Regions from separate parts of the Streptomyces sp. TRD_SC_5 genome, predicted to be linked through region 1. Evidence: riboswitches for the same ligand, from Rfam matches in the RefSeq annotation. Region 1 holds a riboswitch; the other holds the start of a gene.

Region 1 (5,330 bases):
CTCGTACGTGCCGATGCAGGGCATCCGCATGACGGAGGCCTACGCGTCGACCCTGGAGATCAGCTTCGACGTCCGTGGCGGTCTGCTCATCCGGCAGATCCACCACTGGGCCGCGCTGATCTTCCTCGCGGGCATGTTCGTGCACATGATGCGCGTGTTCTTCACGGGCGCGTTCCGCAAGCCGCGTGAGATCAACTGGATGTTCGGCTTCCTGCTGTTCGTCCTGGGCATGTTCACCGGTTTCACCGGCTACTCGCTCCCGGACGACCTGCTCTCGGGCACCGGTGTCCGCTTCACGCAGGGCGCGATCCTCGCGACGCCGGTCGTCGGCACGTACATCTCGTTCTTCCTGTTCGGCGGGGAGTTCCCCGGCCACGACATGGTGGCCAGGTTCTACTCCATCCACATCCTGCTGCTGCCGGGCATCATGCTCGGCCTCGTGGTGGCGCACCTGATCCTGGTCTTCTACCACAAGCACACGCAGTTCGCGGGCCCCGGCCGTACGAACAAGAACGTCGTCGGCATGCCGCTGCTGCCGGTCTACATGGCCAAGGCCGGAGGCTTCTTCTTCCTGGTCTTCGGTGTCATCGCGGCCATCGCGGGCCTGTTCACGATCAACCCGGTCTGGGCGCTCGGCCCGTACCGTCCGGACCAGGTGTCCACCGGCGCCCAGCCCGACTGGTACATGGGCTTCGCCGAAGGCCTGATCCGTGTCATGCCCGGCTGGGAGATCAACCTGTGGGGCTACACGCTCGCCCTGGGCGTGTTCATCCCGCTGGTGGTCTTCGGTCTGGTCCTCGGCGCGATCGCGGTCTACCCGTTCATCGAGTCGTGGGTCACCGGCGACAAGCGCGAGCACCACATCCTGGACCGGCCGCGCAACGCGCCGACCAGGACCGGTCTCGGCGTCGCCTGGATCACGGCGTACATGATCATGCTGCTGGGTGGTGGCAACGACATCTTCGCCACCCACTTCCACCTGTCGATCAACTCGATCACCTGGTTCGTCCGGATCACCTACTTCGTGGGACCGGTCCTCGCGTTCATCGTCACCCGGCGCATCTGCCTGGGTCTCCAGCGGCGCGACAAGGACAAGGTGCTGCACGGACGCGAGTCCGGCATCATCAAGCGCCTGCCGCACGGTGAGTTCGTCGAGATCCACGAGCCGCTCAGCCAGCAGGCGCTGCACAGCCTCACGGCGCACGAGCAGTACGCGCCGGCCGAGATCGGCCCGAAGGTCGACGAGAACGGTGTCGAGCGCAAGGTGACGCGTGGCCAGAAGCTGCGGGCCAAGCTGAGCAAGGGCTACTACGGCGAGGGGAACCAGATCCCCAAGCCGACCGCCGACGAGTACAAGGAGATCACCAGCGGCCACGGCCACCACTGATCTCCGGCCCGACCCACAGGTCGCCACAGCGAGAGCCCCGTCCATTCGTCGGACGGGGCTCTTCGCTGTCCGTGCGGCTGGATAGGGTGGGAGCCATCCTTACTGGCTGTGGACCCTGGAGCGGACCATGAACGTTGTGACCCCGGTTGGCGGCGACAGCGTGGCGGCCGGCTCCTGGCCGGGTGTCCTGAACGCCCTGCTGCGCCGCGAGGACCTCTCCGCCGACGACACGGCCTGGGCCATGGACCGCATCATGAGCGGCGAGGCGACGGACGCCCAGATCGCCGGCTTCGCGGTCGCACTGCGCTCCAAGGGGGAGACGGTCGACGAGGTCACCGGCCTGGTACGGGCGATGTACGCGCACGCCAACACCATCGAGGTGCCGGGCCGTACGGTCGACATCGTCGGTACGGGCGGCGACCTGGCCAAGACGGTCAACATCTCCACGATGTCGGCGATCGTCGTGGCCGGGACCGGTGCCAAGGTCGTCAAGCACGGCAACCGGGCCTCGTCGTCCGCGAGCGGGGCCTCGGACGTACTGGAGAAGCTCGGCGTCAACCTGGAGCTGACGCCGAAGCGCGTCGCCGAGGTCGCCGAGGAAGCGGGCATCACCTTCTGTTTCGCGGTGAAGTTCCATCCCGCCCTGCGGTACGCCGCCAAGGCACGCAAGGAGCTGGGCGCGCAGACGACGTTCAACATCCTCGGACCGCTGACGAACCCGGCGCGGGTGAAGGCCCAGGCGGTCGGTGTCGCGGACGCCCGGATGGCCCCCATTGTCGCGGGCGTGCTCGCCGAACGGGGGAATTCCGCGCTCGTCTTCCGGGGCGACGACGGCCTCGACGAGCTGACCACGACATCGACCTCGCGCGTGTGGATCGTACGGGACGGGGCGGTCACGGAGCAGGCCTTCGACCCGCGCGACGTGGGCCTGGAGATCGTGCCCGTCGAGGCGCTGCGCGGCGCGGACGCGTCGTACAACGCGGATGTGGCGAGGCGGCTGCTGGCCGGCGAGACCGGCCCCGTGCGGGAGGCGGTGCTGCTCAACACGGCGGCGGCGCTGGTGGCCCTCGACCCCACTGACGCTTCCCTGAACGAGCAGCTCGCGGCGGGGATCGCGAAGGCGGCGGAGTCGATCGACTCGGGGGCGGCGCGGGCGGCCCTGGAGCGCTGGGTGGCTGCCAGCAACAGCTGAGGGCGCGGATGTGTGACGCAAGGCGTAGTCCGAATTCTGGACTACGCCTTGCGTCTTCTTGATCGTGTGGCAAGATGCTTGCCAGGTCATGAGTGACAGCGTTTTGGCCCCGGCTTGCTGTCCGGCAACCCTCCGTCCGTGGCGGGGTGCCCCGGGTGAAGACCAGGTCGTGGACAGAAAGGTCCACGGCAAGCGCGGACCCCTCGAAGCCTTGGGGTCCTGGTTCTCAGGGAGCCTCTTGTGAGCAAGCGAATGCGATAGGGCCTTACGCCCCTTCTTCGCACACCCCTTTTCTCTTCCTCTCCAGCGCTGCCGCGTATCCGCCGGCGCGGGGAATTCGCCTGCCTGTTTCGGGAGTTCGCCATGTCTGTCTCCACCGCTGCCGCCGACCAGACCGTTTGTAGTGACATTTCGGGAGCTCTGCCTGTTCTGGGCCGAGATGTACTCGTCCCGCTCGTCACCGGGGGCGAGGTCACCTACGCCGCTCTCGACTACGCCGCCAGCGCCCCGGCCCTCCAGCGCGTGTGGGACGACGTGGCGGCGTACGCCCCGTACTACGGCAGCGTGCACCGCGGCGCCGGGTACCTCTCGCAACTGTCGACGGACCTCTTCGAAAGCAGCCGCGCCACCGTCGCCGAGTTCCTCGGCTGCCGCGAGAGCGACCAGGTCGTCTTCACCCGCTCCACGACCGACTCGCTCAACCTGCTGGCCGCGGCCCTGCCGGCCGACTGCCAGGTGTTCGTCTTCGAGACCGAGCACCACGCCTCCCTGCTGCCCTGGCGTGACGCGCAGGTCAACTTCCTGAACGCGCCCCGGACTCCGGCCCGGGCCGTCGAGACCCTGGAGCGCGCACTGGCCGCCCGTGACCCCTACGGTCCCGCCCTGGTGTGCGTCACGGGCGCGTCGAACGTCACCGGTGAGCTGTGGCCGGTGAAGGAACTCGCCGCCGCCGCGCACGCCCACGGCGCGCGGATCGTGCTCGACGCGGCCCAGCTCGCCCCGCACCACCCGCTGGACATCGCCGAGCTGGACGTCGACTGGGTCGCGTTCTCCGGGCACAAGCTGTACGCGCCGTTCGGCTCCGGCGTGCTCGCGGGCCGCGCCGACTGGCTGCAGAGCGCCGAGCCGTACCTCGCGGGCGGCGGCGCCTCGCGCAAGGTCGCCCGCCGCGCCGACGGGGGCGTGGACGTCGAGTGGCACACCACGGCCGCCCGCCACGAGGCCGGTTCGCCCAACGTCATCGGCGTGTACTCGATCGCCTCCGCCTGCAAGGCGCTCACCGAGGCCGGTTTCGACTCGCTCGTCGAGCGCGAGCAGCAGCTCGTGACGAAGGTGCTGGACGGGCTGGCCGAGGTCGACGCGGTGAGGGTGCTCTCGCTCTTCGGGGACGACGCCCCGCGCGTCGGCGTCATCTCCTTCGTCGTCGAGGGCTGGAACAGCTCGCACTTCGCCGCCGCGCTCTCCGCCGAGTACGGAATCGGCGTACGGGACGGCCTGTTCTGCGCCCACCCGCTGGTACGCACCCTGCTCGGCAGCGAACCGCAGGAGCCGGGGGAGTGCGGCGCGCCGGAGGCCGAGCCGGGTGAGCGCTCGCTGAACGCGATCCGGGTGAGCTTCGGGGCCGGTACGCCCGACGAGCACGTCGAGCGGTTCGTGGGCGCTGTGAAGGAGCTCGTGCGGGACGGCGCGAAGTGGAACTACCGCACCGAGGAAGGCCGTTGCGTTCCGGCGGTCTGAGCCGCCCGAGTGCCGATCAGGACCATCCGCAGGGCCCGTTCGGTCGCGTCGGTGAGGAACTCGGCCCCGCGGCCGAGCGCTTCGGTCAGTGACATCGGCGCGGGCAGTATCGAGCTGTACGCGTCGACGCCCGCCGCCCGCACCTCGTGCGCGCCCTCCCCGATCGTGCCTGCCAGCGCGAGCACCGGGCGGCCGGACAGCTTGGCGCGGCGGGCCACTTCGGCGGGAATCTTGCCGCGCGGGGTCTGGTGGTCCAGGGCGCCCTCGGCGGTGACGACCAGGTCGGCGCGGGCCAGGCGGGCGTCCAGGTCGATGTGGTCCAGGAGAACGTCGAAGCGGGGGAGCAGCCGGGCGCCGAGCGCGGCGAGCCCGGCACCGAGGCCGCCGGAGGCGCCGGTGCCGGAACCGAAGCGCAGATCGGTGCCGGCGGGGGCGAAAGCGGAACGTTCCAGGACGTACGCCCACTGGTCGAGGGCGGCGGCCAGCTCCTCCACCTGCGCCGGGTTCGCGCCCTTCTGCGGGCCGAAGACGCGGGCCACGCCGCGGGGGCCGCACAGGATGTTGTACGGGTTGCAGGCGACCAGGATCTCGGTGTCCGGCAGACGCGGGTCGAGGCGGCTAGCGTCGATGTCATGGAGCCGGTTCAACTGCCGTCCCCCGGGCGGGAGTTCTCGGCCCTGCGCGTCCAGCAGGCGGGCGCCGAGGGCCTGGAGCGCGCCGGCGCCCCCGTCCGACGTACCGGAGTCTCCGCAGCCGACGAGGATGCGGCGTACGCCCTGATCGAGGGCGGCGCGGATCAGCTCCCCGACGCCGTACGTCGTGGTCGCGCCCGGGTCGCGCAGGGAGCGCGGGACCAGGGACAGGCCGGCCACGGCCGCCATCTCGACGACCGCGCTGCCGTCGCCGAGCAGCGCGAAATGCGCGGCGACGGGCTCACCGACCGGGCCGGTGGCGGACAGCGGGACGAGGCGGCCGCCGGTGGCGGTGGCGAGCGCGCGTGCGGTGCCCTCGCCG
Region 2 (5,330 bases), 2.2 Mb from region 1:
AGCCGGGGGTTACGCCGCCCGCCGCGCCGCGTACTCGGCGATCTCGCACATCGGCGGCCGCTCCTCCGTGTCGACCGCATGCGTCCGCGGTACGAAGCCGGACCCGTCCTCGCCCCGCTCGAACTGCGTCAGCGCCGGCCGCACCAGGGGCCCGCGCGAAAGCCGCAGGTGAGCCGTCCGGTAGATCGTGGCCGCCATCCGCCCGAGCGCCTGCCCGTCCTGGTGGCGGTGTTTGCGTACGCCGACATCGACCTGCGCCAGCGCGTCGAGGCCGACCGTGTGCAGGGAGTCGACGAGCAGGCCCAGCTCCACTCCGTAACCGACAGGGAAGGGCAGCCGCTCCAGCAGGGAGCGGCGTACGGCGTACTCACCGCCCAGCGGCTGTACGAACCCGGCCAGCTGCGGCCAGTGCAGGTTGAGCAGAGGGCGCGCCACCAGCTCCGTGACCCGGCCGCCCTGACCTGTGGTTTCGGCCAGGGGGCGGTCGTACATCGCCTTCACGAAATGTACGTCGGGTTCCGTCAGCAGCGGCCCGACCGTGCCCGACACGAACGAGGCGGAGAACTCCTTCAGGTCCGCGTCGATGAAGCACACGATGTCGCCGCTCGTCACCAGGAGTGACCGCCACAGCACCTCCCCCTTGCCGGGGACGGCCGGTATGCGAGGCAGTATCGCGTCCCGGTGGACGACCCGTGCCCCCGCCGCCCCCGCCACCTCGGCGGTGCGGTCCTTCGAGCCGGAGTCGATGACGACCAGCTCGTCGACGAGGGGCACGGCCAGCATCAACTCGGCGCGTATCGCCGCGACGATGTCACCGACCGTCTCCTCCTCGTCGAGGGCGGGCAGCACGACGCTGACGGTGAGGCCGCGCCCGGCCTTGGCCGCGACCAGCCGGTCCAGCGGCCGGTCGGCCGTGGACCAGGACCGCTGGTCCAGCCAGCGCTCCACCTCTTCCAGCACGTGCCACTCCCTCGCTGTGATCAATCTCGCGGTGCGGACAGCCGTCTCAACCGTCCGGGGGTTCGGTTACAGTCTTGAACAACGCGGAGGACCCTCGCATGCCGGGGGTACCGCGGAACAAACGCGCCGGGTCCAGACCCGGCGCCATAGCGCTCATCCAGAGGGACAGAGGGAACGGCCCGTTGAAGTCCCGGCAACCATTCCGCCGACCGCGAGGTAACGGTGGGGAAGGTGCCAATTCCGTCTCACGGCGAAACGCGTCGTGGGGAAGATGAGGAGAAAGGGCCTCGCCATCATGGCTGTGCAGTCTGTTGAAGCTGATGCAAGCACCACGAATTCCCTGCCCGTAGACCTGGGCCCCGCAACCGCGCTTTCCTGCCGCGAGTGCGGAGAGCGATTCGAACTCGGCCCGATCTTCGCCTGTTCTTCCTGTTTCGGTCCTCTTGAGGTCGCCTACGACCTCCCGTTCGGCGACGCCGACGCGCTGCGCAAGCAGATCGAGGCCGGACCGGACAACATCTGGCGGTACGCGCCGCTGCTGCCCGTGCCCGCCGACGTGGCCCTGAAGCCGAGCCTGAACCCCGGCTTCACCAAGCTCGTCAAGGCCGACAACCTGGCCCGCGAGCTGGGTGTCACCGGGGGCCTGTACGTCAAGGACGACTCCGGCAACCCGACGCACTCCTTCAAGGACCGTGTCGTCGCCATCGCCGTCGAGGCGGCCCGCGCGTTCGGCTTCACCACGCTCTCCTGCTCCTCCACCGGCAACCTCGCCGGCGCGGTCGGCGCCGCCGCCGCGCGGGCCGGCTTCCGCTCCTGCGTGTTCATCCCGCACGACCTGGAGCAGGGCAAGGTCGTCATGGCTTCGGTGTACGGCGGCGAGCTCGTCGGCATCGAGGGCAACTACGACGACGTGAACCGCTTCTGCTCCGAGCTCATCGGCGACCCGCTGGGCGAGGGCTGGGGATTCGTCAACGTCAACCTGCGCCCGTACTACGGCGAGGGCTCCAAGACCCTGGCGTACGAGATCTGCGAGCAGCTGGGCTGGGAGATCCCGGACCAGCTCGTCATCCCGATCGCCTCGGGCTCGCAGCTCACGAAGATCGACAAGGGGCTCAAGGAGCTCATCGCGCTCGGTCTGGTCGAGGACAAGCCGTACAAGATCTTCGGCGCCCAGGCCGAGGGCTGCTCGCCGGTGTCGACGGCCTTCAAGGCCGGGCACGACGTCGTACGGCCGCAGAAGCCGAACACGATCGCCAAGTCGCTCGCGATCGGCAACCCGGCCGACGGCCCGTACGTCCTGGACATCGCCCGCCGCACGGGCGGCGCGGTCGAGGACGTCAACGACGAGCAGGTGGTGGAATCCATCAAGCTGCTGGCCGAGACGGAGGGCATCTTCGCGGAGACCGCGGGCGGCGTGACCGTCGGCGTGACGAAGAAGCTCATCGAGGCCGGGCTGCTGGACCCGTCCCTGACGACCGTCGTGCTCAACACGGGCGACGGCCTGAAGACCCTTGAGGCGGTGGCCCCGACCACGGGCCAGTCCGCCGTCATCCGCCCCAACCTGGACTCTTTCCGAGAGGCTGGCCTCGCATGAGTGTCAAAGTTCGCATCCCCACCATTCTTCGTACGTACACGGGCAGCCAGGCGGAGGTCGCGGCCGAGGGCGCGACGCTCGCCGACGTCATCGCCGACCTGGAGAAGAACCACCCGGGTATCGCGGCCCGCGTCCTGGACGACCAGGGCAAGCTGCGGCGCTTCGTGAACGTGTACGTGAACGACGACGACGTGCGCTTCGAGCAGGGCCTGGAGACGGCCACGCCGGACGGCGCGGGCGTATCGATCATCCCCGCCGTCGCCGGCGGCTGATCTCCGCTCCGCACACCCCGAGTTACACCGATTGCCCCCTCCGCAATGAAAGCGGAGGGGGCAATTCTGCATGGTTGAGCGCGGTACAGTTTGGGAAGCCCCCTCCGCTGCCTGTGCCCGGCGCATATGAGAATGCGTCCCCGCGCGACAAGAAGCAGCCAAAGTACCGGACCGAATTGTCGCCCATGTGCGCTTCGTCCGGCCCGACTTGCCCGGGAAACCTGAGAATTCTTCACTTTCGGGTGTTCCTTCATGCTCAGATTTCTCGTCCGATTGACCTGTTGCAGAGGGCAGTTGGGCGGATACATTCAGCCGCGGTCGACGCGTTCCGGCGCACGCCCTCTCCTGTCGGAGGGTGGAGGAGTCTGACCCAGGACCCGCGAAGTGCGGTCCTGTGCAAGGGCCAGAAATAGGGGAGTTAAGCCATGGCTCAGGGCACCGTCAAGTGGTTCAACGCGGAGAAGGGGTACGGCTTCATCGCGGTCGACGGTGGTGCGGATGTTTTCGTCCACTACAGCGCGATCCAGATGGACGGCTACCGCACCCTTGAAGAAGGTCAGCGAGTCGAGTTCGAGATCTCGCAGGGCCAGAAGGGTCCGCAGGCGGACATGGTCAAGCTCGCCGTCTGATTCTCGGCGCGACCGGCCACCGACGCACTCACGCATGAAGGGCCTGTACCCCACACCGGGTACAGGCCCTTCACGCGTGCCGCGCCCGCTCCGGCCGGCTGTCCACATCCGAGGGGGACGCTTGCACTCGAAGGGGTCGAGTGCTAATCATTGGCGTTAGCACTGTTAGCACTCTCCCAGTGAGAGTGACAGAAGGACCGGGCCGGTGAGGCCCGCAGGCCGGGTGGGACAAGGAAAACCACCAGGCAGGCAGGCCGTCCGTCGCGGGCGCCACTCGGTCCGGAGAATCCACCCCAGTCCGGGAGGACCACTTCACATGGCCAAGATCATCGCGTTCGACGAGGAGGCACGGCGCGGTCTCGAGCGCGGGATGAACCAGCTCGCCGACGCCGTCAAGGTCACCCTCGGCCCCAAGGGCCGTAACGTCGTCCTCGAGAAGAAGTGGGGCGCCCCCACGATCACCAACGATGGTGTTTCCATCGCCAAGGAGATCGAGCTCGAGGACCCGTACGAGAAGATCGGCGCCGAGCTGGTCAAGGAAGTCGCGAAGAAGACCGACGACGTCGCCGGTGACGGCACGACGACCGCGACTGTCCTCGCCCAGGCTCTGGTCCGCGAGGGCCTGCGCAACGTAGCCGCCGGCGCCAACCCGATGGCCCTCAAGCGTGGCATCGAGAAGGCCGTCGAGGCCGTCTCCGCCGCTCTCCTTGAGCAGGCCAAGGACGTGGAGACCAAGGAGCAGATCGCTTCTACGGCCTCCATCTCCGCCGCCGACACCCAGATCGGCGAGCTCATCGCCGAGGCGATGGACAAGGTCGGCAAGGAAGGCGTCATCACCGTCGAGGAGTCGCAGACCTTCGGGCTCGAGCTTGAGCTCACCGAGGGCATGCGCTTCGACAAGGGCTACATCTCGGCGTACTTCGCCACCGACATGGAGCGCATGGAGTCGTCGCTCGACGACCCGTACATCCTGATCGTCAACTCCAAGATCTCCAACGTGAAGGACCTCCTTCCGCTGCTGGAGAAGGTCATGCAGTCGGGCAAGCCGCTGCTGATCATCGCGGAGGACGTCGAGGGCGAGGCGCTGTCCACGCTCGTCGTCAACAAGATCCGTGGCACCTTCAAGTCCGTCGCCGTCAAGGCTCCGGGCTTCGGTGACCGCCGCAAGGCCATGCTCGGCGACATCGCCATCCTCACCGGTGGCACCGTCATCTCCGAGGAGGTCGGCCTCAAGCTCGAGAACGCCGGCCTCGACCTGCTCGGCCGTGCCCGCAAGGTCGTCATCACCAAGGACGAGACCACGATCGTCGACGGCTCCGGTGAGAGCGACCAGGTCCAGGGTCGCGTCAACCAGATCCGTGCCGAGATCGAGAACTCCGACTCGGACTACGACCGCGAGAAGCTCCAGGAGCGCCTGGCGAAGCTCGCGGGCGGCGTGGCCGTCATCAAGGCCGGTGCCGCCACGGAGGTCGAGCTCAAGGAGCGCAAGCACCGCATCGAGGACGCCGTTCGCAACGCGAAGGCGGCCGTCGAAGAGGGCATCGTCGCCGGTGGTGGCGTGGCTCTGCTGCAGGCCACGGCCGTCTTCGAGAAGCTCGAGCTCTCGGGCGACGAGGCGACCGGCGCCAACGCGGTCAAGCTCGCGCTGGAGGCCCCGCTCAAGCAGATCGCCGTCAACGGTGGTCTCGAGGGTGGCGTCATCGTCGAGAAGGTGCGCAACCTGCCGATCGGTCACGGCCTGAACGCCGCGACCGGCGAGTACGTCGACATGATCGCCGAGGGCATCATCGACCCGGCGAAGGTCACGCGCTCCGCTCTGCAGAACGCCGCGTCCATCGCCGCGCTCTTCCTCACCACGGAGGCGGTCATCGCCGA

Evidence for each region. Region 1 has a riboswitch for S-adenosylmethionine ahead of AC1P0E_RS08500 (aminotransferase class V-fold PLP-dependent enzyme). Riboswitches for the same ligand answer to the same signal wherever they lie in the genome.
Region 2: linked by a shared signal. The riboswitch ahead of thrC (threonine synthase) and the one ahead of AC1P0E_RS08500 (aminotransferase class V-fold PLP-dependent enzyme) in region 1 are both predicted to bind S-adenosylmethionine.

Annotation. Positions count from the first base shown of each region.
Region 1 is NZ_JBWZZS010000001.1:1,844,116-1,849,445, reverse strand. It holds gene qcrB (cytochrome bc1 complex cytochrome b subunit) at 1-1,387, shown strand, start outside; gene trpD (anthranilate phosphoribosyltransferase) at 1,515-2,579, shown strand; SAM riboswitch class IV at 2,664-2,780, shown strand; gene AC1P0E_RS08500 (aminotransferase class V-fold PLP-dependent enzyme) at 2,943-4,316, shown strand; gene AC1P0E_RS08495 (glycerate kinase family protein) at 4,277-5,330, opposite strand, start outside.
Region 2 is NZ_JBWZZS010000001.1:4,064,793-4,070,122, forward strand. It holds gene AC1P0E_RS18925 (glucosyl-3-phosphoglycerate synthase) at 10-960, opposite strand; SAM riboswitch class I at 1,111-1,238, shown strand; gene thrC (threonine synthase) at 1,256-2,554, shown strand; gene AC1P0E_RS18935 (ubiquitin-like small modifier protein 1) at 2,551-2,826, shown strand; gene AC1P0E_RS18940 (cold-shock protein) at 3,252-3,455, shown strand; gene groL (chaperonin GroEL) at 3,772-5,330, shown strand, end outside.